DNA from 2 places in the Sanguibacter antarcticus genome. Region 2 is predicted to be linked to the other one. Evidence: riboswitches for the same ligand, from Rfam matches in the RefSeq annotation. Region 2 holds a riboswitch; the other holds the start of a gene.
What was found. A riboswitch is a leader RNA that binds a small molecule or an ion and turns the genes downstream of it on or off. The one in region 2 is predicted to bind S-adenosylmethionine.
Positions count from the first base shown of each region.

Region 1: it holds a riboswitch for S-adenosylmethionine, as region 2 does, so the genes downstream of both, ATL42_RS13285 (methylenetetrahydrofolate reductase) here and ATL42_RS14765 (aminotransferase class V-fold PLP-dependent enzyme) in region 2, are expected to answer to the same signal.

Region 1 covers NZ_PDJG01000001.1:2,923,544-2,939,355, reverse strand. The annotation lists gene ATL42_RS13300 (response regulator) at 1-385, shown strand, start outside; gene ATL42_RS13295 (ABC transporter ATP-binding protein) at 521-1,417, shown strand; gene ATL42_RS13290 (ABC transporter permease) at 1,414-2,661, shown strand; SAM riboswitch class I at 2,741-2,845, shown strand; gene ATL42_RS13285 (methylenetetrahydrofolate reductase) at 2,851-3,897, shown strand; gene metE (5-methyltetrahydropteroyltriglutamate--homocysteine S-methyltransferase) at 3,906-6,275, shown strand; gene ATL42_RS13275 (hypothetical protein) at 6,384-6,902, opposite strand; gene ATL42_RS13270 (P-loop NTPase family protein) at 7,027-7,620, opposite strand; gene ATL42_RS13265 (sugar phosphate isomerase/epimerase family protein) at 7,657-8,544, shown strand; gene ATL42_RS13260 (SDR family oxidoreductase) at 8,656-10,062, shown strand; gene ATL42_RS13255 (PGPGW domain-containing protein) at 10,114-10,479, opposite strand; gene ATL42_RS16765 (hypothetical protein) at 10,767-11,240, opposite strand; gene ATL42_RS16760 (PadR family transcriptional regulator) at 11,235-11,663, shown strand; gene ATL42_RS13245 ((deoxy)nucleoside triphosphate pyrophosphohydrolase) at 11,744-12,208, opposite strand; gene ATL42_RS13240 (LuxR C-terminal-related transcriptional regulator) at 12,303-12,548, opposite strand; gene gcvH (glycine cleavage system protein GcvH) at 12,908-13,279, opposite strand; gene gcvT (glycine cleavage system aminomethyltransferase GcvT) at 13,341-14,480, opposite strand; gene gcvP (aminomethyl-transferring glycine dehydrogenase) at 14,477-15,812, opposite strand, start outside.
Region 2 covers NZ_PDJG01000001.1:3,223,704-3,239,515, forward strand. The annotation lists gene ATL42_RS14725 (FecCD family ABC transporter permease) at 1-172, shown strand, start outside; gene ATL42_RS14730 (FecCD family ABC transporter permease) at 175-1,263, shown strand; gene ATL42_RS14735 (ABC transporter ATP-binding protein) at 1,265-2,098, shown strand; gene purS (phosphoribosylformylglycinamidine synthase subunit PurS) at 2,218-2,484, shown strand; gene purQ (phosphoribosylformylglycinamidine synthase subunit PurQ) at 2,481-3,203, shown strand; gene ATL42_RS14750 (GNAT family N-acetyltransferase) at 3,232-3,708, shown strand; gene ATL42_RS14755 (O-succinylhomoserine sulfhydrylase) at 3,939-5,165, opposite strand; gene ATL42_RS14760 (rhodanese-like domain-containing protein) at 5,162-5,593, opposite strand; SAM riboswitch class I at 5,613-5,708, opposite strand; SAM riboswitch class IV at 5,819-5,933, shown strand; gene ATL42_RS14765 (aminotransferase class V-fold PLP-dependent enzyme) at 5,979-7,436, shown strand; gene ATL42_RS14770 (endo alpha-1,4 polygalactosaminidase) at 7,508-8,584, shown strand; gene ATL42_RS14775 (RtcB family protein) at 8,609-9,835, opposite strand; gene ATL42_RS14780 (SDR family oxidoreductase) at 10,022-10,873, opposite strand; gene ATL42_RS14785 (pentapeptide repeat-containing protein) at 10,938-11,555, opposite strand; gene ATL42_RS14790 (FAD-dependent oxidoreductase) at 11,682-12,854, shown strand; gene ATL42_RS14795 (S41 family peptidase) at 12,894-13,904, shown strand; gene ATL42_RS14800 (MaoC family dehydratase) at 13,961-14,965, opposite strand; gene ATL42_RS14805 (3-oxoacyl-ACP reductase) at 14,979-15,812, opposite strand, start outside.

The sequences.
Region 1 (15,812 bases), 300 kb from region 2:
GGCGGTGCACGCTGTGGCGGAGGGGCACGCGCTGCTCGCGCCGGAGGCGACGCTCAAGGTGATCTCGCGGCTCGTGCAGCCTCCTCGGCCGGGGGACGTGGTCGGTCGGTCATCGGCTCCCGCGCCTGTCGTCGTGCGGTCAGGGACGAGCAGGGCTCCGAGCGCCGCGGCGCTGCTCACACCGCGGGAGCTCCAGGTGCTCGAGGTCCTCGCCGAGGGCCTGTCCAACGCCGAGATCGCGGCTCGGCTGTACCTCGGCGAGTCGACGGTCAAGACCCACGTGTCGAACATCCTGGCCAAGACGGACTCCCGGGACCGGGTCCAGGCCGTGATCTTCGCGTACCGCCACGGTCTCCAGCGCGAGCTCGGCCGGTCGGCGGGCTGACCTCCCCCCTGAGGAGGAGCCCCGACCGCTCGGCGGACCCGGCACGGGACCCGCGGCAGCACCGTTCCCCCTGACGGGGGAGTTGCGCGGGCGCCTCCGTCCCTAGGCTGAGCGTGACGGAAGGTAGGGCAGACGATGACGCACGACGCACCCTCGCTCGAGGTGAGGAACCTGACCCGGCGCTTCGGGGAGACGACGGCGGTGGACGATGTCTCGTTCACGGTCGAGCCCGGACGCATGACGGGGTTCGTCGGTGCCAACGGCGCCGGCAAGACGACGACGATGCGCATGATCATGGGCGTCCTGACCGTCCACGGCGGCGAGGTCCTCTGGGGCGGGCGTCCGATCGCGCTCACGGACCGCACGCGCTTCGGCTATATGCCGGAAGAGCGGGGGCTCTACCCGAAGCAGGGCATCGTCGACCAGCTGACGTACCTCGGCCAGCTGCGCGGCATGACGCGCAAGGACGCCGCATCGGAGGCGACGCGCATGCTCGAGCGCTTCGGTCTCGGCGACCGGCTCAAGGACAAGCTCGAGTCGTTGTCGCTCGGCAACCAGCAGCGCGTGCAGATCACCGCGTCCCTGCTGCACCGTCCGACGGCGCTCGTCCTCGACGAGCCGTTCTCGGGCCTCGACCCCGTGGCGGTCGACTCGATGGTCGACCTTCTCCGGGACCGTCTGCGCGAGGGAGTCCCGGTGCTCTTCTCGAGCCACCAGCTCGATCTCGTCGACCGGTTGTGCGACTCGCTCGTCGTCTTGTCGGACGGCAAGGTCATGGCGTCCGGGACGAGCGCGCAGCTGCGGTCGCGCGGGCCACGTCAGTTCTCCATCACGACGGCGCCCGACGCGGGCTGGCTGCGCGGCGTGCCCGGAGTTCGTGTCGTCGACGTGGACGGCCCCCACGCTGTCCTCGAGCTCGACGACGAGGGCGCGCAGCAGCGGGTCCTCCAGGAGGCCGTCGGTCGGGGGCTGAGCGAGTTCACGCCGATCGTCGCGTCGTTGTCGGACATCTACCGGGAGGTCACACGATGAGCAGCACGACGCAGAGCACGACCAGGGTGACGCTGCCTGCCGGGCCTGTGCGCGCGCCGGAGGACGACATGCCCGCGGTGAAGAACCCGTGGCTCGTCGTCATGGTCCGCGAGATCATGGTGAAGCTCACGGACCGGAACTTTCTCCTCTCGACCGGGCTGACTCTCGTCCTCATCATCGGGGGTGTGGCGGTGTCCGGGTTCCTCGGGAGCAGGACGTCGGACTACACGGTCGCTGTGAGCTCGGGGGAGGCTCGCGAGCTCGTCGCCGGCGGCGCGGTCACGATCGAGGCGGACGACTCCGGCGACACGCTCACAGCAGAGGATGTTTCCGACGAGGTCGCTGCACGGCAGGCTGTCCGCGACGGGGACGTCGATGCGGCGCTCGTCGCCGGCACGGACGGGTGGGTCGTCGTCGGGCTGGACGAGGTGGACGGCACGTTGTCCTCCGCGCTCGCGCAGAGCGTCTCGACCTCGGTCCTCTCCGCGAACGCACAGGCCGCGGGCACCACCGTCGAGGCGCTCACCGCGGGGTCGGAGGTCACGACCGAGCTGCTCGAGAGCAGCGAGCAGAACGAGGCGATCAAGTCGGCGGTCGGCTTCGTGTTCGCGTTCCTCTTCTACATGGCGGCGATCATCTTCGGCATGGCGATCGCCAACTCGGTCCTCGAGGAGAAGCAGAACCGCGTGGTGGAGATCCTCGCGACGGCGATCCCGATCCGTCAGCTCCTCTACGGCAAGGTCATCGGCAACTCGATCCTCGCGTTCGCGCAGATCGCCGTGTTCGCGGTCGTCGCGCTCGTCGCGGTCAACGTCACGGGCGTCGCGTCAGACCTCGGCTGGTTGCTCGGGGCGTCGGGATGGTTCATCGCGTTCTTCGTCGTCGGCTTCACGGCGCTGGCTGCGGTGTGGGCGGTCCTCGGTTCGCTCGCGAGCCGCAGCGAGGACCTGCAGTCCAACACGGGGCCGATCACGACAGTCATCATGGTCGCCCTGTTCGTCGGCCTCTTCGCCGACGGCGTGTGGTTGACGGTCGCCAGCTATGTGCCGGTGATCTCGTCGATCGCGATGCCGATCAGGATGCTCGACGGCGACGTGCCGCTGTGGGAGCCGTTGATCGCGCTCGGCCTGAGCATGCTCGCTGCCTACGCCCTGCTCCGTCTGGGCGAGCGTGTCTACCAGCGGGCCGTCATGCAGGGAGGCACGGCGCTCAAGTGGCGCCAGGCTCTCAAGGTCGAGATCTGACCTGACGCCGCTCGTCACCCGACCGTCCCACCCTATGAGCAGAGTGTTGCTCATAGGGTGGATGCGTCTTACGCTGGATCAACCATCCAGAGCGGTCGAGAGTCCTGGCTCGTCGACGCCGCAGCAACCCCCCACAATGGAAGCCTCCTGAGGGTGCGGGTGCTAACGCCAGGTCCGATGGAGCGACCCATGACGGCTTCCCGCACTGCACCGACCACCCTTCAGCGACCCGCCGCACGCCAGCGTCCGACCGTGTCGTTCGAGCTCATGCCCCCGCGCAACCCCGACGCGGCCCCGAAGTTCTGGGCGACCGCAGAACGGCTCGTCGCCGCGCGTCCCGACTTCATCTCGGTGACGTACGGCGCCGCAGGCACGGACCGCAACACCGCCCGGACCGTCGTCAGCCGCCTCATCCAGCACACCCCGGTGCTGCCGATCGCCCACCTGACCTGCGTCGGGGCGTCGCGCAACAACGTCGCCGAGGTGATCGACGAGTTTCTCGCCGAGGGCGTGCGCAGCTTCCTCGCGCTGCGCGGCGACCCGCCGGCGGATCAGCCAGACTGGGAGCCGCACCCCGAGGGCGTGCACTCCTCCGACGAGCTCGTCGCCCTCCTGCGCGAGGTCGAGGCCGGCCGCTGCGCGTCGAACCCGTCGACCGCGCTGCGCTCGGCCGCCCACCCGCTGACGATCGCGGTCGCCACGTTCCTCGACGGCAACCACGCTGCTGGGACCACCCGGAGCCAGGAGGTCGCGCGCCTGCTGCAGAAGCAGGAGGCAGGCGCGGACTTCGCGATGACCCAGCTCTTCTACCAGCCCGAGTCGTACGTCGACTTCGTCGCGGAGGCGCGCGACGCCGGCGTGACGCTCCCCATCCTCGCGGGCATCCTGCCGATGACCGACCCGGCCCGCCTCGCGCGGGTCGAGGCGCTCACCGGCGTCCCCGCGCCGTCGGCCCTCGTCCGAGACCTCGAAGCCGTCTCGGACCCGGCCGCACGCCACAGACTCGGCATCCGGGCGAGCGTCGAGCTCGCCGGTGCCGTCCTCGCAGCCGGAGCCCCGGGCCTGCACATCTATACGTTCAACAAGCACGAAGCCGCACTTGACCTGCTCGAGGGCGTACACCTCGGCGGCGGACAGACGACCGGGGTCCTCCCCGGCGCCGGTCCGGACCTGGCCAGCGGGCCGTGGGTCGGCGCATCCCCGCACACCACTCCGCTCATCGCGGCAACTCACTAGGGATGACCATGACGACACCTCAGGGGCACAGCTCTGCCCAGCACGATGCGACACTTCCGACCTTTCCGGCAGGAACCATCCTCGGCTACCCCCGGATCGGCCCACGACGCGAGCTCAAGAGGGCGGTCGAGTCCTTCTGGGCGGGCCGCATCGACGAGGCCGAGCTCGAGACCACGGCCGCCACGCTGCGCGCAGCGACGCGCGACCGGCTCGTCGCCCTCGGCCTGCGCGCCGACGACGCGTCGGTCCCCGGCTCCTTCTCCTTCTACGACCAGGTGCTCGACGCCGCGGTCACGGTCGGCGCCGTCCCGGCCCGGTTCGCCTCCCTCCAGGACGACGACGGGACCCTCGACCTCGCGGGCTACTTCACCGTGGCGCGCGGCGCGGGCGACGACGCCCCGCTCGAGATGACCAAGTGGTTGGACACGAACTACCACTACCTCGTCCCCGAGATCGGCCCAGAGACGGCGTTCCGGCTCGCCTCGGACCGCATCGTCCGTGAGTTCGTCGAGGCCCAGGCCGCAGGCGTGACCACCCGACCCGTGATCGTCGGCCCGGTCACCTTCCTCCTGCTGAGCAAGCCGTCAGACGTCGCGCCCACCGGCTTCCAGCCGCTCGCGCGCCTCGCCGACCTCCTCCCGGTCTACGCCGAGCTGCTCCGTTCGCTCGCTGCCGCCGGCGCCCCGTGGGTCCAGCTCGACGAGCCAGGTCTGGTGACCGACACGATCGACGTCCCGCTCGACGAGGTGCACGCCGCCCTCACAGAGGCGTACCGCGCGCTCGCCACGGAGCTGCCGCGCGGCGAGCGTCCGGCCATCCTCGTGGGTGCGCCGTTCGGCGATCTCCAGGACGCGCTCCCGGTCCTCGCCGCCACGGACGTCGAGGCGATCGCGATCGACCTCGTCAAGGGTTCAGCGCCGACAGGTCCCGTCGCAGGGCTGGAGACGAAGACGCTCGTCGGCGGCGTCATCGACGGCCACAACATCTGGCGCGCCGACCTCTCGGCGAAGCTCGAGATCCTCGAACAGCTCGAGGGCCTCGGCGCGGCCGCGGTCGCCGTCGGCACGTCGACGTCGCTCCAGCACGTCCCGCACGACGCGGACGACGAGCCAGACCTCGACCCGCTGCTGCGGTCGTGGCTCGCGTTCGCCGACCAGAAGGTCGTCGAGGTCGTCACGCTCGCCCAGGGCCTGGCCGAGGGACGCGAGTCGGTCCACGCGGCTCTTCTCGACGCGAGCGACGCCGTCGCCAGCCGCGCCCAGGCCGCGGGGGTCGTCGACACCGCGGTCCGTGCCCGCACCGCCGCACTGAAGGACGCCGACTTCCACCGCGGGTCCGTCGAGGACCGCCGCACCGCGCAGACCGCCCGGCTCGGCCTCCCGCTCCTGCCGACCACGACGATCGGGTCGTTCCCGCAGACCGTCGAGATCCGCAAGGCACGCGCCGCGCACGCGAAGGGCGACCTGTCGCTCGAGGCGTACGAGGACGAGATGCGCGCAGAGATCGGTCGCGTGGTCGACCTCCAGGAGGAGATCGGGATCGACGTCCTCGTCCACGGCGAGGCCGAGCGCAACGACATGGTCCAGTACTTCGCCGAGCTGCTCGACGGGTTCGCGGTGACGCGCAACGGCTGGGTCCAGTCCTACGGGTCCCGTTGCACGCGTCCGTCCATCCTCTGGGGCGACGTCTCGCGCCCGGCTCCGATGACGGTCCGCTGGACGCAGTACACGCAGTCGCTCACGGCCAAGCCCGTCAAGGGGATGCTCACCGGGCCGGTGACGATCATGGCGTGGTCGTTCGTCCGGGACGACATCCCCCTCGGGGAGACGGCCAACCAGATCGGCCTCGCCCTGCGCGACGAGATCGCCGACCTCGAGGCCGCGGGCATCGCGATCATCCAGGTCGACGAGCCGGCGCTCCGGGAGCTCCTGCCGCTGCGGCGCGCGGACCAGCAGGCGTACCTCGACTGGTCGGTCGGCTCGTTCACGCTCGCGACCGCGGGGGTGCGCCCGGACACGCAGATCCACACGCACCTGTGCTACTCGGAGTTCGGCGAGGTCATCGGTGCGATCGACGCTCTCGACGCGGACGTCACCTCGATCGAGGCGGCCCGGTCGCGCATGGAGATCCTGCCGGAGCTCTCCGCGTCAGGCTTCGCCCGCGGGGTCGGCCCGGGGGTCTACGACATCCACTCGCCGCGCGTGCCCTCCCAGGAGGAGGTCACCGATCTTCTCGAGCTCGCGGTGAAGTCCGTGGACCCGGCTCTCGTGTGGGTCAACCCGGACTGCGGGCTCAAGACGCGCGGTTACGCCGAGACGACACCGTCTCTGCAGCACCTCGTCGCGGCGGCCCGCACCGTGCGCGAGCAGCTCGCCTGAACAGGCAGGGTCACGCGCACGTGACCGCATACGACGCGCAGCAGGTCTGAGGCCTGCTCCCCGAGCGGCGCTCCTCCGAGCGGCGCTCGGGGAGCGTCGCTGCTCGGCTCAGTGCCCGCGCTCGGCCCGGTACTGCGCGACGAGCTTGCGCTGGTGCTCGTCGAGCTCGGACCGTGAGTCGAGGTGAGCCGTCTCGCTCCGGGCGGTGCCGACGCGGGGCACGGCGGCCGTCGACGTCTTGACGGTGGGGACCGAGCTCGTCGCCGGGCGTGCGTGCCGCTGGGTCGCGCCGCTCGTCTCGGAGCCCTGCTTCGGGGTCTGGCGTGCGTTCTTCAGCGCCGACGCCGGGAACTCCGACCCCGCGAGACGGGTCCATCGGGCGAAGACCAGCGTCTCGTCGGCGATCTTGTCGATCGCTGCCGCAGCCCTGACTGCTGCGGTGCACAGGCAGAGGACGGCGATGAGGAAGAGCGCACCGATCCCGAAGGCCGCCATGAGGAGCATGCGGTCGTCGACCAGGTCGGGCAGCGGATCTTCGATCGCGACGAAGGTCAGTCCACCGCCCGCGACCACTGTCACGAACAGTAGGCCGAGACCGATGCCAAGGATCCGTGCAGACCGTTTCACTGACGACTCCTGTCGCGTCGCCACGTGCGTGGCGGCCTAGATGGCGTCCGTGCGGGTGAAGTTCCCGCTCTGGTGTTGTGTAACGAAATGCTAACGCCAACACTGAAAGATTGGAAGACTTCGGTCAAGACTGCTCAGGATCTCGGCCCTGGCGCAGGGTGTCGGCCAGTGTCTCGACCCATGTCTCGACCTCGGCTCGGGACCTCAGCCGGACGAGCACGACGTGAGGTGCCTCGTCGTCCAGGCGACGGTCCAGCCCGTCGAGCGCGTGCCGCGTGGTCCAGGCCCAGTCGACGATGTTCCCGTCCCCTCGGCGCAGGAGCCTCCACAGCGGGCCCTCGACGTTCCCGTTCCAGAGGACCTCGCGCCGGACGCTGCGCCGCACGGTCCGGGTGACCACCTGACGCATGACGGTCCAGACCGGGAGGTCGAGCCAGACGAGCACCTCGGCACGCTCGAGCACGAGCGGCCGTGCGGCCTGGTACCCCCACTCCGTCACCCACGCGTCCTGCGCGACGAGCGCGGTGACGTCCGCGACGAACGCGTCCCGCGGCACCCAGCCCGGCCCGTGGTAGAGCCCGTCCATCTCCGTGAACGGTGCACCGAGGACGGCGGAGATCCGGCGTGCGAGGGTCGTCTTGCCCGATCCTGACGTCCCGGCGACAGTGATGCGGGACGGCCGCACCGGCAGGGGATCGTGAGGACCGAGTGAGAGCACGGGCGATTTTACCAATCTGGGCGATAGTCTGGAAGCATGCGCGAAGCCGTGAACGACGCAGAGACCACGCCCGCCGACGGGGCTGGTTCCCCGATCAAGGTGACGCTCTCGAGCGCTTCCGTGTACCCGCGCAAGGTCGCGTACGCGTTCCAGCTCGCGGCCGAGCTCGGGTACGACGGCATCGAGATCATGGTGTGGTCGGACTCCACCACCCAGGACGACAACGCGCTCACCCACCTCGCTGCGGAGTTCGGCGTCGAGATCCGGAGCGTCCACGCGCCGACGCTCCTCGTGAGCCAGAACGTCTGGGGCGGCAAGCCCGGACCGAAGCTCGCGAAGGCGGTCGACATGGCGCACTCGCTGGGCGCGAGCACCGTCGTGGTGCATCCTCCTTTTGCGTGGCAGCGCAAGTACGCCCGGACGTTCGTCGACCAGGTGCAGCAGCTCACCGACGAGTCGGGGCTGACGGTGGCGGTCGAGAACATGTACCCGTGGCGCAGCAAGCGTCGTGACTACGGTGCCTACCTCCCAGGATGGGATCCGACGGAGCACGCGTACGACGCGGTGACCCTCGATCTCTCTCACGCGTCGACGGCTCGCCAGGACAGCCTCGAGATGACGAAGGCTTTCGGCGACCGTCTGCGTCACGTGCACCTCACCGACGGTTCTGGGTCCAACAAGGACGAGCACCTCGTGCCGGGACGGGGCACACAGCCCTGCCGGGAGGTGCTGCAGCACCTTGCGCAGAGCGGGTGGTCTGGTGACGTGGTCGTCGAGATCGGGACCCGCAAGGCACGCACCGCGGCGGAACGCCGCGAAGACGTGGCGACGTCGCTCGCGTTCGCCAGGACCTACCTGACGCTCGGCGAGCACCCCGACATCACCGTGCCGCCGGCCCACCACCGCCCAGCAGACGCCTGGTAGCGGGGAGCAGGCGCCCGCTGGTCCGGGATCTCAGGTGAGCAAGGGATAATCGGAGACGTGTCTTCCACGCCTCACCTCGATCCTGCCGACCTCGCGACCGTCCTGCGCATCATGGAGTCCGCGAACGACCTCGACCCGGAGCACCCGGACAAGGTCGCGCTGCAGCGCGCCACGGCCAAGCTCTACAAGACGGTCAAGAAGCAGCGTCGCGACGCGGCGAAGGACGCTGTGCGGACAGCCGATCAGGCGGTGATCTCGGCGACAGCCACCGGTGCACCGACCCGCATCGACGACGAGACGCAGGGCCTCGAGCTGCTGCCGGCGGCCCAGGGCGCCTCTGCCGGCCGGCTCATCAAGTCCCGCCCGTGCTACGTGTGCAAGCAGCACTACAACGACGTGGACGTGTTCTACCACCAGCTGTGCCCGGAGTGCTCTGCGCTCAACCGGGACCGCCGCGACGCCCGGACCGACCTCACGGGCAAGCGTGCCCTGCTCACCGGTGGCCGGGCGAAGATCGGGATGTACATCGCTCTGCGCCTGCTGCGCGACGGTGCGCACACGACGATCACCACGCGCTTCCCGAACGACGCGATCCGCAGGTTCACGGCGATGGACGACAGCGCTGACTGGATCCACCGGCTGCGGATCATCGGGATCGATCTCCGTGACCCTGCGCAGGTCGTCGCGCTGGCGGACGACGTCGCGGCGCAGGGCCCGTTGGACATCCTCATCAACAACGCTGCACAGACCGTCCGCCGCTCGCCGGGTGCTTACGCTCCGCTCGCCGCTGCGGAGGACTCGCCGCTCCCCTCGGGGTACCTGCCCGACGTCGTGACGTTCGGGCGGAGCCACGACACGCACCCTGCCTCGCTCGAGGGGACGGTGCCGACCGAGCCGACAGCCACGGCGCACGCCTCGGTGACGACCGCCGACCTGCTGACGAAGCTCGCGCTCACCGCCGGCTCGGCCTCCCTCGACCGGGTCGCGAGCTCGACGGCGATCGACGCCGCGGGGCTCGTCCCCGACCTCGTCGACTCGAACTCGTGGGTCCAGAACGTCGAAGACGTCGACGCCCTCGAGCTTCTCGAGGTCCAGCTGTGCAACAGCACCGCGCCGTTCATCCTCATCAGCCGGTTGCGCGAGTCCATGCGCCAGGCTGAGGGCGCGCGCCGCTACATCGTCAACGTCTCAGCGATGGAGGGGCAGTTCTCCCGCGGCTACAAGGGACCGGGGCACCCGCACACGAACATGGCGAAGGCGGCCGTGAACATGCTCACCCGCACAAGCGCCCGTGAGATGTTCGAGACGGACTCGATCCTCATGACGAGCGTCGACACCGGGTGGATCACGGACGAGCGTCCGCACACGACGAAGGTGCGTCTCGCCGAGGAAGGCTTCCACGCTCCGCTCGACCTCGTCGACGGCGCGGCGCGGGTCTATGACCCGATCGTGCGTGGCGAGCTCGGCGAAGACGTGTTCGGGTGCTTCCTCAAGGACTACGCACCGTCCGCCTGGTAGCACCTGCTCGCGCTGGTGCGCAGCACGCTCGTGGCCGGGCCTCCGGCCTGGTCAGTCCTGTGCGCGACGACGACGGAGCCTGTGCGCCGTCGTGCGGACGATCTCCCACGCACGCGCACCGACGACCTTCATCCGGTGCAGGAGCCTGCTGGCCCAGGGGAACTCGGTCGAGAGGACCGCGACGCCGGCGAACATGACGACGAGCCCGGGTCCGGGCAGGACGAGCATCGCCAGGCCCGCGAGGACGAGGACCGTCCCGACGAGAGCGATGGTCGCGACGCGCACGGGGTGCGGCAGCGTCCGGAGCCGCGCGTGGACGCGGTCGAGGGCGCGCGCGGCCGCGTGCGGATGGACGGGGGCGCTCGGGACGGTGTCCGCGTGCGGACGTGCGGGTGCGGGCGGTGCGAGCGTCGTCATCGCTCCACGATACGGGGAGAGCAGCGTTCTCACGAGGAATTCTGTGGTGGATCTTGAGGGGTCGCACAGCCTGCTGCACACAACATCTCCACACGCGAGCATTGCTAAAGATATATCGTCGATATATCTTTAAGACATCGGTTGAGCCGAGGAGCACCGCTCCCCGCTCCCGTCTGCCGGACAGCACCCGCGAGGTGCAGCCCCGTCCGAGGACCTTCCGGCCCTCCACCCATCGCGCACCACCACCTGCACCACCTTCAAGGAGACACCCCATGCGACACGACTGCTCACACACCTGGTACACGGAACCAGCCCGCTGCTCCGACGACGAGCGAGGCCGCGGCCGGTGCGGTCCCAGCCGGCACGACCGCCACGGCCGGTGCCGAGACGACCACCACGGCATGAACGACCTCGGCTACCTGACGGCACGCTCGTGCGACGACGACGGGAACGGCGCCTGCGACCCAGGGCCCGACCAGGGATCCGGGCGCGGACAAGGCCGCGGACAGGGCCGCCGGTCCGGGCGCGGGCCAGGCGGCGGATCTGGCGGCGGTTCCGGCCGCCGCTCCGACGACGGCCCTGACGGACCCGGCCGACCGGGCGACGGCGAAGGACGCGGGCGCGGAGGTCGCGGGCCCGGTGGACCAGGCGGCCCCGGCGGGCCCGGTGGACCCGGGCGCGGCTTCGGGCGCGGTTCCCGAGCGGGTCGCGGCGACATCCGCGGCGCGGTGCTGCTCCTGCTCAGCGAGCAGCCGATGCACGGGTACCAGATCATCCAGGAGATCGCTCAGCGCTCTGGCGGACGGTGGACCCCGAGCCCGGGAGCGATCTACCCCGCGCTCAGCCTCCTCGAGGACGAAGGCTTCCTGACGATCACGGCCGACTCGGGCCGCAAGCTCGCGACCCTCACACCAGAAGGTGTTGCACACGTCGAGGAGCACCGCGACGAGCTGGCGACACCGTGGGACCAGGCCACCGGCCGGGCGGCGCACCCGGCACGCGCACTGCGCGGCGCCCTCGACGAGCTCGGCGACGCGGCGCACCAGATCGCGCGGAGCGGGACGGACGAGCAGACCGCCCAGGCGCTGCTCGCGCTCGAGCGCGCACGGCGAGAGCTCTATCTCCTGCTCGCAGGAGAGACGCTAGCCACAGAGGACGACGACGAGGACGGGTCGACGCTCTAGACCGGCCCGAGGCTCGAGGTCGTCCCGAGGCTCTAGGTCGTCCCGGGCACGGATGTGCTCACGGACGAGGCGGTCGCGTCTTAGACCGTCTCGTCCTGGGGCGCGGAGGAGGCTGAGGCGTCCGAGCCTGCCGCAAGGTCTGGCTGGATGTCCTCGACGATGCGGACGTCGCCGTCGAGCCACGGGACGTCCCAGAGGTCGTCGCTCGACAGCCAGCGGAGCGCATCGTGCTCGACGAGCGGCGCTGGTTGCCCGTCGACCACCCGGGCGTACCAGAGGCGCATGACGTGACGGTCGGTGATGATCCACGATCCGGCGTCAGGGCCGACGATCTCGCGACCGAGCTCGACACGCACGCCGAGCTCCTCGCGGATCTCGCGATGGAGTGCTTCTTCGGGGGTCTCGCCTGCATCGACCTTGCCGCCAGGAAACTCCCACCGGCCGACAAGATGCTCGGGCCGGGACCTTCGAGCCGCGAGCAGCGCTCCTGGGGTTGCCAGGTCGTCGACGATCGCGGCTGCGACCACTAATACTGCGTTCTCCATACCTGAGATCTTCTCAGAGACATGTTTCGCAGGAGTGTCGCTCGACCGAGCAGCCACGTTGCTCCTCGGTCCGGACGAGGTGAGGATCAAGCGTTCAGCTGTCACCCTTGTACAGACCTGCGTCGCGGGCCCACTCGACAGCCTCGGCACGAGTCGAGACCCCGAGCTTGCGGTAGACGCTGCGAACCTGCGACTTGACGGTGTTGCGCGTGACGAACAGCTTTGAGGCGATCTGCTCGAGCGTCACCTCTTCGGTGAGATTCGAGAGAACGACGCGTTCCCGTCGAGTCAGCGAGCTGTTTGAGGGCTTCGCCGATCCCGACAACTCCATCGTGGTCATGTTTCCTCCAACGTTCTGCCGGTGGCCCAGCTGCTCTGGATCAGGTAACCGGTTCGTCTACTACAAGGAGAGAGGGGGTTGGTCCGCGTCTATGACGCGGATTTCACCCCGACTTTCGCCTTCGTTCGGCGCCCCAGTTCCATAGACTGCTGGACGGCACGTAGTGGCAGTTCAGCGCGCTATTTCGGTTCGACAGGAGCGACAGACCGGTGTGAACCGGCCCTGCTGCAGCAACTGTCCGGCGATCCTAATTTCAGAATAATCGGACATTTACCACTGCGCCTCCCGAACGGGACACCTGGCCTATCGTCAGAGAGAGCGTGGCGTATGAGGCCTCCTCTTCCTCCGTTACCAAAACGTTAGCTTCCCACCTGCGTTTCGTACTCAGACGCGGTCAAGACCGCCCCGGTCTCTGTCACGTCGACCTTGATGAGCCAGCCCGCACCGTAGGGATCGGTGTTCACGAGGTCCGGGCTCTCGACAGCACCGTCGTTGATCTCGACGACTGTTCCGCTCACCGGAGAGAAGAGCTCCGACACCGACTTGGTCGACTCGATCTCGCCGACGACGGAACCCGCGACGAGCACGGTCCCGACGGCAGGCAGCTCGAGGTACACGATGTCGCCGAGCGCATCTTGTGCGGTCCACGTGATCCCGATGGTGGTGGGGCTGTCATCGGTGAACCACTCGTGCTCGGCCGTGTACTTGAGTCCGGCGGGGAAGTTCGACATACGGGTCCTTCTCTCATGTTGTTCTCATGAAGCGTACAGATGGAGGGTGAAAAATGCCCGCTCAGTCTCGCCTGTAGAACGGCAGGGCTATGACCTCGACCTCTTCCGCACGGCCTCGGACGTCGACCGCGAGCCGGGTACCGACCGCGGACACCTCCGGCGTCACGTACGCGAGGGCGATGGGGTGGCCGAGCGTCGGCGACGGCGCTCCCGAGGTCACGCGACCGATGACGACGTCGGGCTTCGACGCGTCCATGATCACGGAGTGCCCCGCGCGTGCTGGTCGGCGACCGAGCACGCTCAGCCCGACGAGGACGCGCGCAGGCGGCGATCCCTTGCGCGAGGCGAGCGCAGCGCGCCCGACGAACTCGACGACAGACCCGTCGGGCGTGACCTTGTCGAGGCGGACGACCCTGCCCAGCCCTGCTTCGAAGGGTGTCGTGGTGAGGTCGAGCTCGTGGCCGTAGAGCGGCATCCCTGCCTCGAGCCGCAGGCTGTCGCGAGCCGAGAGACCTGCGGGGACGAGACCTGCGGGCACCCCCGCAGCGAGCAGCGCGGTCCACAGCTCGCGAGCACGCTCGGCAGGCACGAACAGCTCGAAGCCGTCCTCGCCCGTGTACCCGGTCCGTGCCACGAGGGTGTCGATGCCGGCGACGACCGCGGGCACGATCGCGTAGTAGCGCAGACCCGTGACCGCGTCGACGTCGCTGGAGACGAGCGAGACGAGGATCGACTCGGCGAGCGGCCCCTGCACGGCCACGAGCGCCGTCTCGACCGACGTCAGTCGGACGGTCGCGTCGAACGAGGAGCACCGCTCGACGAGCGCCGCGTGGACCACGTCGGTGTTGCCGGCGTTCGCGACGACGAGGAACTCCTCGTCGGCCAGCCGGTAGACGACCAGGTCGTCGATGACCGCACCGTCCTCCTGGGCGATCATCGTGTAGCGGGCCCGTCCGACACCGACCTGCGAGAGCCATCCGACGAGGGCGTGGTCGAGCGCAGAGGCTGCCTCCGGGCCGGTGACCATGATCTCGCCCATGTGGGAGAGGTCGAAGAGCCCGGCCGCGGTGCGCACGGCCGTGTGCTCGGCGATGTCGCTGCCGTAGCGCAGGGGCATCTCCCAGCCGCCGAACTCGGTGAGGCTCGCACCGAGCGCGACGTGCTCGTCGTGCAAGGGGCTCAGGCGTGCGGTGGCGGTCATCGGTTCTCCTCCGTGGTGGTGAGGGACTCGCCAGGCTCGGCGTAGGCCTCGATGGGTGGGCACGAGCAGACGAGGTTGCGGTCCCCGCGAGCGCCGTCGACGCGGCGGACGGGCGGCCAGTACTTCGCGGTGCGCAGCTCGGCTACCGGGTAGGCGGCCGTCTCGCGGGAGTAGGGCTTGTCCCAGGCGTCCGAGACGACGCTGGTGGCCGTGTGCGGTGCGTTGCGCAGCGGAGAGTCCGTCAGCGTCCAGGTTCCGGCGGCGACCTCGTCGATCTCGGCACGGATGGCGAGCATCGCGTGGATGAACCGGTCGAGCTCGTGGAGGTCCTCGGACTCGGTCGGCTCGACCATGAGCGTGCCAGGGACCGGGAACGAGAGGGTCGGGGCGTGGAAGCCGTAGTCCATGAGGCGCTTGGCGACGTCTTCCGCGGTGACCCCGGTCTGTGCCGTGAGGGGACGCAGGTCGAGGATGCACTCGTGGGCGACGAGCCCTCCGGGCCCGGTGTAGAGGACGGGGAACGCGTCGTTCAGCCGGGAGGCGATGTAGTTCGCGGAGACGACGGCGATCTCCGTCGCACGACGCAGACCGTCCGGCCCCATGAGGGAGACGTAGGCGTACGGGATCGGGAGGATGCCGGCCGAGCCGAACGGGGCTGCGGCCACCGGGGTGGCGCCCTGCGGGTCGAGCGGGTCGCCCGGGAGGAACGGGACGAGGTGCGGCGCGACGCCGATCGGGCCGACGCCCGGACCGCCGCCGCCGTGGGGGATGCAGAACGTCTTGTGGAGGTTGAGGTGCGAGACGTCGCCGCCGAACTGGCCCGGCTTCGCGAGGCCGACGAGCGCGTTGAGGTTCGCGCCGTCGATGTAGACCTGTCCTCCGGCCGCGTGGACGAGGTCGCAGACCTCGCGGACGTGCTCCTCGTACACCCCGTGGGTCGACGGGTAGGTGATCATGATCGCCGCGACCTGGTCACCGTGCTGGTCGAGCTTGGCGCGGAGGTCGTCGAGGAGGATCTCGCCGTCTGCGGCGGTCGCGACGACCACGACGCGCATGCCGGCCATCGCGGCCGAAGCGGCGTTCGTGCCGTGCGCGGATGCCGGGATGAGGCAGATCGTGCGTGCGCCCTCTCCGCGGGAGCGGTGGTAGTTGCGGATCGCGAGCAGTCCGGCGAACTCGCCCTGCGAGCCCGCGTTCGGCTGGACAGAGACGGCTGCATACCCGGTGATCTCCGCGAGCTGGGCCTCGAGCGACCCGATGAGCTCGGCGTAGCCGAGCGCCTGCTCGCGCGGGGCGAACGGGTGCAGGCCCGCGAGCTCGGGCCACGAGATG
Region 2 (15,812 bases):
GTGGATCCTGCCTTACAGCGGGCTGCTCGGCGCCGTCCTCGTCGTCCTTGCCGACGTCCTCGGCCGGATCGTCGCGCACCCCGGACAGCTCCAGGTCGGCATCGTCACCGCGTTCATCGGGGCGCCCGTGTTCATCGCGCTCGTCCGCCGCAGAAAGCTGGCCGAGCTGTGAGCGTGCCCGCAGCAGAACCGTGGGCTCAGGCCGCCGGAGCGGACCGCGCACCGAGGCCCAGCCCCAGCCCTGTCGCCGTCGTCCGCGCAGCGCGCCGCGAGCGCACCACCCGCTACCGCGTGGTGACCACGGCCCTCGTGGCCGTCACGGTCGGGCTCGTCGTCCTCACGCTGTGCGTCGGGGCGTTCATGGTGTCCTTCGTCGACGTCCTACGGGTCGTCGGCGGCGCAGACATCGACGGGGCGACCTTCGTCGTGTGGGACCTGCGCCTCCCGCGCACCGTCACGGCGGTGTGCGTCGGGGTCGCGTTCGGGCTCTCCGGAGCGATCTTCCAGACGCTCGTCCGCAACCCGCTCGCGAGCCCCGACATCATCGGTATCACCGCCGGAGCGAGCGCCGCGGCCGTCGTCGCCATCATGCTCTTCGGCCTCAACCCCGACCTCGCAGCACCCTTCGCCTTCGGCGGTGCGCTCGTCGCGGCGGCGATCATCTACCTGCTCGCGTGGCGCGGCTCGGTCTCCGGCTACCGCCTCGTGCTCGTCGGTATCGGTGTCGCGGCCATCCTCAACGCTGTGGTGAGCTACGCGCTGACGCGCGGCGACGTCATCGACGCCAACGAGGCCCTCGTGTGGATCACCGGGTCGCTCAACGCCAGCTCGTGGGGCCGCCTGCCCGGGCTCGTCTGGCCGCTGCTCGCGCTCCTCCCGGTCGTGGCGCTCCTCGCCCGCCCGTTGCGCGGCCTCCAGCTCGGTGACGACCTGGCGGCCGGGATCGGCGTCCGGCCAGAGCGTTCCAAGCTCGCGCTCATCGTCGTGGCCGTCGCTCTTGCCGCCATCGCGACGGCTGCTGCCGGACCTGTCGCCTTCGTCGCGTTCGTGTCCGCTCCCATCGCCCGGAGGCTCGCGCCCGGCTCGGGTCTCGCCCTCGTGCCGTCCGGGCTCGTCGGTGCGTGCGTGGTCCTCGCAGCGGACTTCGCCGGTGCCCAGCTGTTCGGGGACACGCGGCTGCCCGTCGGCATCATCACCGGCGTCATCGGCGCGCCGTTCCTCCTGTGGCTGCTCGCCCAGTCCAACCGCACCGGAAAGGGCTGACATGGTCCACCACACGCTCGCCGCACGGGACCTCACGCTCGGGTACGACGCCAAGGTCGTCGTCCCCGACCTCAGCGTCGACATCCCCACCGGGCAGATCACCGTCATCGTCGGCGCCAACGCGTGCGGCAAGTCGACCCTCTTGCGGGGGCTCGCACGGTTGCTCTCGCCGTCGTCGGGCACCGTGCTGCTCGACGGCGAGGACATCCGTTCACGCTCGACGAAGGAGGTCGCGCGCGTGCTCGGTCTGCTGCCCCAGACGCCGATCGCGCCCGACGGCATCACGGTCGCCGACCTCGTGGGTCGAGGACGGTACCCGCACCAGGGCTGGTTCCGGCAGTGGTCCACCGAGGACGACGAGGCCGTGGCGGAGGCGCTCGAGGCGACCTCGACGCTGAGCCTCGCGGGACGCCCGGTCGACGAGCTCTCCGGCGGGCAGCGCCAGCGCGTGTGGATCGCGATGGCGCTCGCGCAGCGCACGGACCTCCTCCTGCTCGACGAGCCGACGACCTTCCTCGACGTCAACCACCAGATCGAGGTCCTCGACCTCCTGTGCCGGCTCAACCGGACGCTCGGGCGCACCGTCGTCATGGTGCTCCACGACCTCAACCTGTCGGCGCGGTACGCCGACCACCTCATCGCCATGAAGGACGGCCAGATCCACAGTCAGGGCACGCCGGCGGAGGTCATGACCGCCCAGGGGATCGAGGAGGTGTTCGGTCTGCGGTGCCGGGTCATCGACGACCCCGAGACGGGCACACCGCTCATGGTGCCGATCGCGGCCCCGCACCTCATCGGACCAGGTCGCTTCGGGGTCCGGACGAGCGCGGTCTGAGGACCACGCACGTCTCAGCGACGAGACCGTCTGCCGGAGCGCTCGGCGCTCACGATAAACTGGCGACCGGTCTGTACCTTGCACCTGCAGCAGACAAGAACCGAGCCCGAGGAGTCCCCGTGGGACGCGTAGTCGTCGACGTCATGCCGAAGCCCGAGATCCTTGACCCGCAGGGCAAAGCCGTCGCCGGAGCCTTGCCACGCCTGGGCTTCACGCAGTTCTCCAGCGTCCGCCAGGGCAAGCGCTTCGAGCTCGAGGTCGACGGTCCTGTCACCGCCGAGGTGCTCGCCGCGGCCCGCGAGGCAGCCGAGCACGTGCTGTCCAACCCCATCATCGAAGACGTCGTCACCGTGTTCGACGCGTCCGACGATGTCGCAGCCGGATGAGCGACACCCAGCACCTCGGCGGCGCCCGCATCGGCGTCGTCACGTTCCCCGGGACGCTCGACGACCGTGACGCGGCCCGTGCCGTCCGGCTCGCGGGCGGGATCGCCGTCCCTCTGTGGCACGCCGACGCCGACCTGCACGGCGTCGACGCGGTCGTCCTGCCCGGTGGGTTCTCGTACGGCGACTACCTGCGCGCCGGTGCGATCTCGCGCTTCGCTCCCGTCATGGAGACCCTCGTCGACGCCGCGAACGGCGGGCTGCCCGTCCTCGGCATCTGCAACGGGTTCCAGATCCTCACCGAGGCGCACCTCCTCCCCGGTTCCATGGTGAAGAACGACGGCCTCGCGTTCCTGTGCACCGAGCAGACCCTCGTCGTGGAGAACGCGACGACCGCCTGGACCAGGGACTACACCCAGGGTGAGCAGATCACCGTCCCGCTGAAGAACCAGGACGGCCAGTTCGTCGCCGACGAGCACACCCTCGACGAGCTCGAGGGCGAGGGTCGCGTCGTGGTCCGCTACGCGGGGGCCAACCCCAACGGGTCGCGCCGCGGGATCGCCGGCATCACGAACGCGGCGGGCAACGTCGTCGGCCTCATGCCGCACCCCGAGCACGCCGTCGAGTCCGGTTTCGGGACGGCTGCGGTCCAGGGGCCCCGCGCGGGCACGGACGGTCTGAAGTTCTTCACGTCCGTCCTCGGCTCGCTCGTCCGCGCCTGATCGCCCGCTCGTCGTGACAGTTCCTGGGGTGCCTGACGCCGTCGTCGAGACCGTGCCGTGGGACCTCGCCGAGGTCGACGCCCTGCGGCGGGAGCAGCAGGTCGAGCTCCGTGGTCGGTACGGTTCCGGCGAGCCCGGACCGCCGCCGACCGGCCGCGGGCTCGTCGCGATGGTCCTCGTCCGGGTCGACGGCGAGCCGAGCGCGTGCGGCGCGGTCCAGGACATCACGGGGGAGCACCCCGACCTCGGGGCGGGACGCACCGGGGAGATCAAGCGCGTCTTCGTCCGTGTCTCTGCTCGGCGCCGCGGCCTGTCCAGGCTCGTCATGGCGGCACTGCACGAGCACGCGCGCGACGCGGGTCTCGACCGGCTCGTCCTCGAGACCGGCATGCTCCAGCCCGAGGCGATCGCACTCTACGAGGCGTGCGGCTACAGCCTGATCGACAACTACGGCCCGTACGCCACGGACCCGGTGTCCCTCTGCTACGCGTACGACCTCACCTGAAGAGTCCGCATCCGAGCAACCCCCTGGCCTGACTGGCCGGGCCCACGCCGGTGCCGGTGCCGGTGCCGGTGCAGGTGCAGGTGCAGGTGAGATCGGGCACTTGTCTCGGGCTCGGGCAGTCAATAGCCCTAGCCCGAGACAAGTGCCCGAGGTGGGTGCCGGTGTCCGGGGCGTTCGGCGACTACTGCACGATCCCAGCGTCGTCGCGGCGAGGCTCCGGAAGCACGCCGTCAGGTCGCCGCGAGGGCCCGCTCGACGTCCTCGATGAGGTCGAGGGGGTCTTCGAGGCCGATGCTCAGCCGCACGGTCGTCTCCATGATGCCGACCGCGGCGCGGCCGGCAGGGCCGAGCTTGCGGTGGGTCGTGGTCGCGGGGTGCGTGACGAGCGACTTCGCGTCGCCGAGGTTGTTGGAGATGTCGATGACCTCGAGCGCGTCGAGGAACGTGAACGCCCGCTTCTTCGCGGTCTCGGGGTCGGTGCCGTCGGGCACGGCGAGGTCGAAGGTCACGACCGTGCCGCCGCCTGACTGCTGCGACCGGGCGAGCTCGTGCTGCGGGTGCGACGGCAAGAACGGGTACCGCACACGCGTGATGCCAGGCAGCGTCTCGAGGTGCTCGGCGACCTTCAGCGCGGCGGCCGTCTGAGCATGGACGCGCAGCGGCAGCGTCTCGAGCCCCTTGAGGAGCACCCAGGCGTTGAACGGGCTCAGCGACGGCCCGGTGTTCCTGATGAACTTCTGCACCGGTCCGTCGATGTACTCCCTCGAGCCGAGGATCGCTCCGCCGAGCACGCGGCCCTGGCCGTCGATGTGCTTCGTGGCGGAGTAGACGACCACGTCGGCGCCGAGCGCGAAGGGCTGCTGGAGGACGGGGGTCGCGAAGACGTTGTCGAGGACGACGACGGCGCCGGCCGCGTGGGCGAGCTCGCACACGCGTCGGACGTCGACGATGTCCTGCATGGGGTTGGACGGGGTCTCGAAGAAGACGACGTCGGCGGGCGTGGCGAGGGCGGCCTCCCACTGGTCGGTCTCGTGACCGTCCACGTAGTCGACGACGACGCCCCAGTCGGCGAAGATCTCGTCGAAGATGACGACCGTCGACCCGAAGAGGGCCCGTGCGGACACGATGCGGGAGCCGGACTTCACGAGGGCGGCGAGGGACGTGAAGACGGCGGACATGCCGGTCGCCGTCGCGTAGCAGGCCTCGGCGCCGTCGAGCAGGCGGAGCCGCTCCTCGAACATGCGGACGGTCGGGTTGCCGTAGCGGGAGTAGATGAAGCGGTCGAGGTCGCCCTTGAAGGCGGCCTCGGCCTCGGCGCCGCTGCCGTAGACGTAGCCCTGTGTGAGGAAGATCGGCTCCGACGTCTCGTCGAAGTTCGAGCGGACCTGCCCGCCGCGCACGGCGAGCGTCGCAGGGCGCAGCGTCCGCGGGGCGGCCGTGCCGGGCACCGCGTTCACTCCGTGCCGGTGTACGTGGTCGACGGGAGGTCGCGCAGGAGCCACCCGTTGATGGTGCGTCGACCGTTGGCGTCGACGTCGCCCTCGAAACCTTCGAGGATGTTGTACGCGGGGCCGTAGCCGGCGGCTGTCGCGTCGCTGGCGGCGCCGATGGAGCGGTTGCCCGAGCGGCAGAGGAAGGCGATCGGACGGTCGTCGCCCGGCTGGAGCCCGGTCTTCTCCGCGACCTGTGCGACGAAGTCCTCGTTCGGCCCGGTGGCGGTAGCCCACTCGACGAAGGTGACGTCGCGGCCGTCGAGCTCGCTCACGTCGGGGACGCCGATCTGGCGCCACTCCGCCTCGGTGCGCACGTCGACGATCACTGCGCGGGGGTCGTCGCGCAGAAGGTCCCAGGCCTGCTGGGGGGTGAGGTCGCCTGCATAGGTCATGTTCGTGCCTCCGTCTGTCGTTCCATCGGTCCGGGCGGTAGCACCCTCACCTCGGTGGCCGAGGGGGTTGCTGCGGCGTCGTCGTGCCAGGTCACTCAGCCGCTCTGGATGGTCGTGCGTCTCAGGATCGCGCGCCACCCTGAAAATGAGACGCTCTGATCATATGGTGAGACGCTACCGGTTCGTGCGTTGACACGCACCTGATTGTCCCCGATCGTTGAGTCAGGTCACGAGTGCCAGCAGAATGCCCCGGCTTGCTGGCCGGCAACCCTCCTTCCGCGGTGGGGTGCCCCGGGTGAAGACCTGGCCGGAGTCAGTCGATCTCCGGCAAGCGCGGGACCGCACGCAGGTGCACAGCGGTCCCCTGATCGTCGAAGGACTCGCCATGTCTGTCACCACCACGCTCGATCGCACAGGCTCCGAGACCACGGCCGTCGAGCGCACGGCGACCGCGCTGGTCCCAGTAGCCGGTGTCGCGAGCTGTCTCCCTGTCGTCGGCTCCGACACCCTCGTCCCGCTCGTCGACGGCCGGACCGTCCCGTACGCCAATCTCGACTGCGCCGCCAGCGCCCCGGCGCTGTGTGCTGTCGCCGACCGCGTCACCGAGGTCCTACCCCTCTACGCGAGCGTGCACCGCGGCGCCGGCTACCTCTCGCAGGTCTCCACGGCTTTGTACGAGGCGAGCCGCCGCGCCATCGGATCGTTCGTCGGCGCCCGCTCCGACGACGTCACCGTCGTCACCCGCAACACCACCGACTCCCTCAACCTTCTCGCCGGATGCATCCCCGACGGCCCGGACGGGGCGCCGGGACGGGTTCTCGTCCTCGACGTCGAGCACCACGCGAACCTCCTGCCGTGGCAGCGCTCGGCCGGCGGAGCGACTGTCCTCGTCGGCGAGACGTCCGTCGCGGGAACGCTCGCCGCCCTGCGTGCGGAGCTCGCTGCCGCGCCCTATGCGCTCGTCGCCGTCACCGGCGCCTCCAACGTCACCGGGGAGTCCCTCCCTGTCGCGGACGTCGTCGCCGCAGTGCACGCCGCCGGAGCGCGCGTGGTCCTCGACGGCGCACAGCTCGTGCCGCACCGCCGCTTCTCGCTCTCGGAGACCGGCGTGGACTACATTGCCTTCTCAGGGCACAAGACCTATGCACCATTCGGGTCCGGTGTCCTCGCGGGACGCCGCGACTGGCTCGACGCTGGTGTGCCGTACCTCGCAGGGGGCGGCGCGGTACGCCACGTCGGCGTCGGTGACGTCGTGTGGACCGATGCGCCCGCCCGTCACGAAGCAGGGTCGCCCAACGTCGTGGGTGCGGTCGCCCTCGCTGCGGCCTGCGACGCGCTCGCCGCGCTCCCCGAGGGTGTGCTCGCCGGGCACGAGGCCGCCCTGCGGACCCGCCTGGTCAACGGGCTGTCTACCGTCCCGGGGGTCCAGATCGTCACGGCCTGGGCCGACGCGGTCGATCCGGTCGGTGTCGTGACCTTCTCGGTCGTCGGCCACGACCCGGGGCTCGTCGCTGCGTACCTGTCTGCCGAGCACGGCATCGGGGTCCGCGACGGCCGGTTCTGCGCCCACCCGCTCCTCGCCCGGCTCGGCTACGACGCGGGTGCAGTCCGCGCGAGCGTCGGCGTCGGCACCACCCTCGACGAGGTCGACCGGTTGGTCACCGCGCTCCATGCCTACGTGTCCACCGGGCCTGTCGCCCGCTACGAGATCGTGGACGGGTGCTGGGCCGTGGTCGACGACCCCCGGCCACTGCCCACAGGCTCCGGGCTCACGGGGCTCGTCGGAACTGCTGCCGCAGCCTTCGGAGCCGGTGGCCCGGCGTGCGGCCCGGCACCTGCGTGACGCCCTTGAGCGCTCTGTCGCTTTTCTTCGTTTAGTCGATTTTACAATGAGGTGTGCTTATCGTGGAGAGCATGAAGCACTCTACGACTCCTCGCCGCGTTCTCCATGCTCTGTGTCTCGGTTCCCTCGTCCTCGCACTGACTGCGTGCGAGGACGTCAGAGCCATACCGTGGCCAGCAGCCGGGACAGGAACAGCAACCGACTCGGCGACCGCGGACGCTACTCCTGAGCCCTCTCCTGTCCAGTCAGCCGACCTGGAAGCCACCACAGATGAAGGTACCGCGGAGCCGGTCGAGGTCGCGGTGCCGGATGATGTGGTCCCCGCACCTGTACCCGCTGCCCTCCCCGAAGACGTCGTCCCAGACGAGGCCGCTCCCGCAGAGCCCGTCGTGGTTGAGCCCGTCGCGACGGCCGAGGTGGTCGTGAGCGCCGCGTACCCTGACGACGCGGTCGGCGACTACCAGCTGGGCGGTTCCTACACACCGCCCGCAGGCGTCAACCTCGTCGTGCGCGACAGCACCTCCAAGCCCGCACCAGGCCTGTACAACATCTGCTACATCAATGGCTTCCAGACGCAGTCCGACGACTCTGACGCGTGGCTCAAGGACCACCCCGAGCTCGTCCTGCACGTCGACGGCGAGCCGGTCGCCGACCCCGGATGGCCGGACGAGTACCTCCTCGACGTGTCCACGGCCGCGAAGCGCACAGCCATCGCTGACATCATGGCCGTCACGATGACGTCGTGCGCCGACAAGGGCTTCGACGCGATCGAGTTCGACAACCTCGACTCTTACCTCCGTTCCGACGACGCCCTCGACATCGACGACGCCGTCGCCACCGCACGGCTGTACACCGAGCGCGGGCACGCGCTCGGGCTCGAGGTCGGGCAGAAGAACACGGCCGAGCTCGGCTCCCGCGGACGCGACGAGGTCGGGTTCGACTTCGCGATCGCCGAAGAGTGCGGAGTCTACGAAGAGTGCTCCGACTTCACCGACGTCTATGGCAGCCACGTCTTCGCTATCGAGTATCCCGAGGACGGGGACTTTGCCGAGTCGTGCGCGAGCCCCGGCCGCCCGGACAACATGATCCTGCGTGATCTCGACCTCGTCACCCCCTCTGACAGCGACTACGTCTACGAGCGCTGCTGACACCGTCGCGGCGTCCGGCGCGGCTCACCCCTTCACGCACAGGAGAGTGCGAAGCCGCGCCACCACCTCGACGAGGTCAGACTGCGCTGCGATGACCGCGTCGAGGTCCTTGTAGGCAGCGGGGATCTCGTCGACCACGCCGGCGTCCTTGCGGCACTCGACGCCTGACGTCTGTGCCGCGAGGTCGTCCGTCGTGAACTCCTTCTTCGCCCGTGTCCGGGACATCCGTCGGCCCGCGCCGTGCGACGCGGACTGGAACGACGCGTCGTTCCCGAGCCCCCGCACGATGTACGAGCCTGTCCCCATCGACCCGGGGATGAGCCCGAGGTCGCCGAGCCCCGCCCGGATCGCACCCTTGCGGGTGACGATGAGCTCCGCACCGCCGATCTGCTCGACCGCCACGTAGTTGTGGTGGACGTTGACCGCCTCGTCGAACTCCACGACCACGCCGGCGAAGGCCTTCCGGACCTCGTCGACGACGAGCGCCATCATCACCGCACGCGAGCGTGCCGCGTACTCCTGCGCCCACCGCAGGTCCGTGAGGTACGCATCCATCTGCGGGGTCCCCGCGAGGAACACGGCCAGGTCCCTGTCCGGCAGCGTGAGGTTGTGGTCCAGACCCTTCGCGATCGACACGTGGCGCTCCGCGAGCTCCTTGCCGATGTTCCGCGACCCGGAGTGCAGCTGCAGCCACACCTGGTCGTCCTGGTCGGTGCACAGCTCGATGAAGTGGTTGCCGCCGCCGAGCGTCCCCAGCTGCTTGCGTGCCCGCGCCTCGAGCTGCTGCACCCCGCCGTGGAGCGTCGAGAACCGGCCCCACAGCGAGGCCGTGCCCGAGACGAACGCGGCGCTCGCCGGGCCGGAGCGCACGGGCCGGAGCCGGCTGACGTCGACGGCCGAGCCGTGCGAGTGGAAGCCGACCGGAACAGCACGCTCGAACGCCGAGCGGAGCGGGCCGAGGTCGTCGGGCAGGTCGGACGCCGTGAGCGAGGTCCGGACGCCGATCATGCCGCAGCCGATGTCCACGCCGACGGCGTTGGGCGACACGGCGTCACGCATCGCGATGACGGATCCGACGGTCGCCCCCTTTCCGAGGTGGACGTCTGGCATGACGCGGACGCCCTCGACCCACGGCAGCGCTGCGATGGTGCGCAGCTGCTGGAGCGCCTGCTGGTCGACGTCGTGCGGGTGCGCCCACATGAGCGTCGGCGCTTTTGCGCCCGGGAGGGGGACGGGGAACTCGGCGTGCATGCTGCCTCTCTCGATCGGTGCCGGCCGGGTGCGTCACCCGGGCTGTGCGGCGGGATGACCGTAGCCGACCAGTCCCGTCGGCCACCTCCTTTTTTGCTCGACGACGTCGGCGACGCGCTCGGGTCGACGACTCGGCACCGCTGCGTGCCCCACGCCGAGCCGCGACGCACGCGCTGACGGTCCGCGCTACCGCGGGTTCTGCGTGAGATACGTCTCGAGAGACTGGGGTGCACGCCCGGTGAGGGTCTCGACAGCGGTGCTGACGGCAGCCATGTCGTTGCTGGCGATGGCCGTGTAGGTGCTCACCCATGCGTCGAGCTGCCACCCGGGTGCGTCGAAGCCGGCGCGCGACCTGTAGGCCTCGTCGATCGTCTCGTCGTGGAACCGGACGTCGGTGCCACGGACGCGTGCGATGGTCGCGGCGACGTCCGCGAGGGTGAGCGACTCCGGGCCGGTGAGGTCGTAGACCTGGGAGACGTGCGGTGCCGGGGTCGTGAGGACCGCAGCAGCGGCGCGTGCCACGTCCGAGCGCGTGACGACGGCGACCCGTCCGTCGCCGGCCGGCCCGCGGACGACTCCGTCGTCTCCCACCAGGTCTTCCATGAAGTCGATGTAGAAGCTGTCTCGGAGGAACGTCCACCGCATGCCCGAGGCCTTGATGTGCTCTTCGGTGGCGTGGTGGTCGCGCGCAAGGGTGAAGACTGCGTCGGGCGCCGCTGCGACGAACGACGTGTACACGATGTGCTGCACCCCCGCGGAGGCTGCGGCGTCGACGAAGGACCGGTGCTGGTCGAGCCGTTCGAGGCTCTCCGGGGCTGACACCATGAACAGGGTGTCGACGCCGGCGAGCGCGGCTCGTGAGGCGTCCTCGTCGCTGTAGCTGAACGGGTGCACCGTGCACAGCGGGAGGTGCGGAGCCTTCGCGGGGGTGCGCACCAGCAGTCGTTGCGGGACGTCGCGCTCAGCGAGGTTCCGGGCGACGCGGCCGCCGAGCGCACCGGTGGCGCCGGTGACGGCGAGGGTGGGGAACGTACTCATCAGGGGCTCCTGGGTGGTTTGGGTGAGTCTGCTGTGCGGCCGGGATGCTGGGAGTCAGACCCGATCACCCGGCGACGACGATGCCGAGGTGCGCCGCGAGCGCCGGTGCGAGGTCGCGCAGCTGGTCCTCGCTGATGGTCGCTCCTTTGAGGCCGGCGAGGCCCGTGAGGGCACTGAGCCGTGCCCCGCTGAGGTCCACGCGCTTGAGGTGGGTGGCGGTCGTGGTGAGCTGGTCGATGCGGGTCCCGGGGAAAGCGACGACGTCTGCCCGGACACGGGAGAGGTCGAGCTCGCCGATGACGCAGTCCTCGAAGCGGACCTCGCTCAGGCGCGCGTCGCGGAGGTTGAGGTAGTCGATCTTCACGTCGCGGAACGTCACGCGGGACCAGTCGCCGGAGTAGGCCTGGATGCCGCCGAGCCTGCTGGCGCGGACGGTCACGTCGAGCCACGATCCGGAGGCGACGTCGAGGGTGTCCGCGTTGACCGTGTCGAACGTGCAGCCCATGAGCCGGGCGGAGCCGAGGTTCGTGCCGGAGAGGTCGGCGTCGCGGAACTCGGAGTCGATGATGCGCGAGCCCGACGCGTCGACGTCCCGCAGGTCGGTCCCGTCGAACACGCCGTTCTCGACGTATCCCTCGGGCTCGAGGCGCTGGGGGTCGTCGGGAAGGTCGTCTGTCGCCATGGACCCACTTTCTCACGCACGCTGGAGGGCACCCACGAGGTCGGAGCGAGCGGACCTCGACCGGGAATGTCCTGGCGGAGTCTGACGTTCCCCCGATGATTGACTCATCAACTATCTGAGGTGCGCATGCTCGACGTCGTGGTCATCGGAGCCGGTCAGGCCGGGCTCGCCGCCGCCTACCACCTGGTGCGTCTCGGCCTGGAGCCCGAGCGTGACTTCGTCGTCCTCGACGCCAACGACGGCCCCGGGGGAGCGTGGCGCCATCGCTGGCCGTCCCTCACCCTCGGCGCGGCGCACGGCATCCACGACCTGCCCGGACTGCCCATCGGGCCTCCGGACCCGACCGAGCCCGCGTCCGCCGCGGTCGCCCGCTACTACGGGACCTACGAGGAGACGTTCAGCCTCCCGGTGCACCGGCCCGTCACCGTGACCGCGGTGCGCCCCGAGACCGACGACCCCGCGTCGCCCCTGCTCGTCACAGGGACCGAGGGCACGCTCGCAGCACCGCGGACGTGGCGCACCCGCACGATCGTCAGCGCGACCGGCACGTGGACCCGCCCGTACTGGCCGCACTACCCAGGCCGCGAGCTCTTCCAGGGGCGCCAGCTCCACACGCACGACTTCTGGTCGGTCGACGAGTTTCGCGGCCAGCACGTCGTGGTCGTCGGGGGCGGCGCGTCCGCCGTGCAGTTCCTCCTGCCGCTCGCGCAGGTTGCGACGACGACGTGGGCGACGCGTCGCCCGCCCGTCTTCGGCGACCGGGTGTTCGACCGCGAGTGGGGCATCGACGTCGAGCGCCGCGTCCGCGAACGGACCGCTGCCGGGCTGCCGACGCTCAGCGTCGTCGGCGCGACCGGTCTGCCCCTGACCCCGGAGTACCAGCAAGGCATCGACGACGGGGTGCTCGTCTCGCGCGGCATGTTCACACGCATCACCGAGCACGGGGTCGTCTTCCCCGACGCGTCGGCGCCCGGCGGCGAGACCGAGGTCCGCGCGGACGCGATCCTGTGGGCGACCGGGTTCCGCCCGGCCGTCGACCACCTCTCGCCCTTGCGCCTGCGCGAGCACGGCGGCGCCATCGCGACAGACGGTGTGCACGTGCCGCGCGACGGTCGGATCTTCCTCGCCGGCTACGGCGCCGGGGCGTCGACCATCGGGGCGACACGGTCCGGACGAGCTGCGGCGGTGGCAGCGGCACGCGCGGTGCGCGGTGCGGACGGGCGGCCCAGCGGCCCCGTCGGGCGACCGTCCGACGCGACGTGGCTCAGCCACGGCGCGAGCGGACACACACGGGTGTGAGAGCCTGCTTCACGAGGAGCGAGCACGGAGAGGAGCGCGGTGCGCAGGTCTGTCTGCTTCATGCTCGCGGTCATGGCCGTCGCGCCGGGACTTGCGGGCTGTGCTGGTGGGGACGTCACACCCGAGGACGTCACCCCTCCGGACATCACCGCCAAGATCTCCTCGCAGGAGTATCTCGCAGAGGCGCTCCAGCTTCTGGACGACGGCATCCTTGCGGGCTCAGGCGACTGGACGGCGGCTCGAGCGGATGCGATCGCGCGCGTGACGGCCGAGACCTCGCTCGACGACGTCCACGCGATGCTCGACGACCTGGCGACCGTCGCGGGCGGCCTGCACAGCCGGTTCCGCACACCTGACGAAGTGCGTTCGTGGGAGAAGGACGCGCTGGGCACTGACGGTCCCGAGGTCCCGAGCGTCGAGCGCGACGGCGACGTCGCTGTCCTCACTCTCCCGTCTTTCCCGATCGACGACCCGGCTCTGGTCGAGGCCTACGTCGACGCGAGCGTGGCTGCGATCCGACCGTTTGCCGACGCGGACCTGTGCGGGTGGGTCGTCGATGTCTCCCTGAACACCGGTGGGAACGGTGACGCGATGATCGTGGCGGCGTCGCCGCTGCTCTCCGACGGACTGGTGCTGGGTCTGGAGGAGCCGGACGGCACCGTGCGCGAGCTCGCGGTCGACGGCAACACGGTCCTCGGCGACGGCGACGTGCTCGTCGGTGGGTCCGGGAGCCCGATCAAGATCCGCACCCCGTCGATCGTTGTCCGCCACAGCCTGATGACGGCGAGCGCCGGTGAGGCGGTCGTGGTCGCGTTCTACGGCGAGCCGTCGGCACGGACCTTCGGTTCCCGGACGCGCGGGTTCACGACCGGCAACACGTACACCGAGCTGGCGGACGGAGCAGGCCTCACGGTGACCACGGGTGCGTTCCAGGACCGCCTCGGGAACACCTACGACGGCAAGCTCGCCCCAGGTGTCGAAGGTCCGGGAGCGAGCGTGGCAGCTGATCTCGCGTCGACGGAGAGCGACTGGCTCCGCGCCAGGTGCTGAGCATCTGGCGCGGAGCAGGGAACGGTTCTGTGCGCCCTCGAGGAGGACGCCACCACCTAGCCCGGCGTGACCGTCCCTGTGAAGTGCTCCTTGCCGCTGCGAGCGTTCCAGCCGACATACGTGAAGCCGTCACCGGGGCTCTCGCTCCGCGTGATCGCCACCGCCACCTTCCCGGGCAGCAGCACCGGCTTGGCGAACTCGACGGTCCACTCGAATGCTCCGGCCTGTCCCGCACCGGTCTCCGACAGTGCCCGTGCGGCCGTGTACATGCCGTGCGCGATCGCCTTCGGGAAGCCGAACGCCTTGGCGGTCAGTGCGGAGAGGTGGATCGGGTTCCGGTCCCCGGAGACTGCCGCGTACCGACGACCCGTGCCGGCGTCGAGCTGCCACTGCGCGGTCGGGAAGCGCTCAGTGGTTGCCTCCGCGTCGGCCACGCGAGCCGCGCTGGCGGTCGCCTGCGGCGCACCCGGCTCGACGACCGAGACGCTCCCCGCACCCTTCGCGAGATACGTCGACACCCCGCGCCACACGACCTCGCGCGCGTGCCCTGCTCCGGAGAGCGCAGAGACCTCGGTGACGAGGTCCACCTGCGTCCCCTTGCGGTGGGGCCGTGCGTTCTCGGCCCACGCCTGGACCTCGAGGTGCTCGTCGGCGAGCACGGGACGCGAGACGCGCACGGCGTTGGCGAGGTGCACCATCCCGGCGACGGGCAGCGGGAAGTCCGGACGGACCATGAGTGCCATCGCCACGGGGAAGGCGAGGACGTGCACGAACCCGGCAGGGAGGTGGTCGTCGGTGGGCTCGCCCAAGAGTCGCTGGTAGGCGAGCAGGTGCTCGGGGTCCGCGACGACGTCGGCGACGCGATACGTCACGTCGGGCAGCACGACGGTCGACCGTCCGGGCTCGGCGCTCTCGTCGAGACCGCCCAGTCCCGGAATCTTCGAGAGCAGCCGTTCTGCGCTCGGCACGACCGCTCGCACGTACAGCCCACCGAGGCCAGGGACCTCGGGGAGCGTCTTGACGTGCGCGGGCCGGTCGCCGCTCGTGCTGGAGGTGTTCATGTCCGCCACGGTGTCAGGCTCCGACGAGGTTCTGGCCGCAGACGCGCAGCACGGTCCCGTTGATCCCCCCGGCGGCCGGCGACGCGAAGAACGCGACGGCCTCAGCGACGTCGACCGGAAGGCCTGCCTGCTGGAGCGAGTTGAGACGTCGGGCCACCTCGCGCGTCGCGAACGGGATCCGTGCAGTCATCTCTGTCTCGATGAACCCGGGCGCGACAGCGTTCGCGACGCCGCCGGTCGCCGCCATGAGCGGTCCGGTCGCCCGGACCATGCCGATGACCCCGCCCTTGGACGCGGCGTAGTTCGTCTGCCCACGGTTGCCGGCGATGCCGCTCGTCGAGGCGAGCGAGACGATGCGTGGCTGGTCGACGAACGCGGGTGAGGCGAGGAGCGTCTCGTTGATCCGCAGCTGCGCCGCGATGTTCACCGCGAGGACGGAGTCCCACGTCTCGGGCTTCATGTTGGCGAGCAGCTTGTCCCGCGTGATCCCGGCGTTGTGCACGACGATGTCGATGCCGCCGTGACGCGCCACGGCGTGGTCGATGATCTTCGCGCCCGCGTCGGGTGCCGTGATGTCGAGCTGGAGCGCGGTGCCACGGATCTGGTTGGCGACCGTCGCGAGCGACTCGCCCGCGGCGGGCACGTCGACCACGACGACCTTGGCGCCGTCGCGCGCGAGCGTCGTCGCGATGGCAGCACCGATGCCGCGTGCGGCACCGGTGACGACCGCGACACGGCCCTCGAGCGGGCGGTCCCAGCTCGCAGGCGTCGTCCCGCCGGACGAGGACACCGTGAGGAGCTGGCCGTCGACGAACGCCGACTTCGCCGACAGGAAGAACTGCAGGGC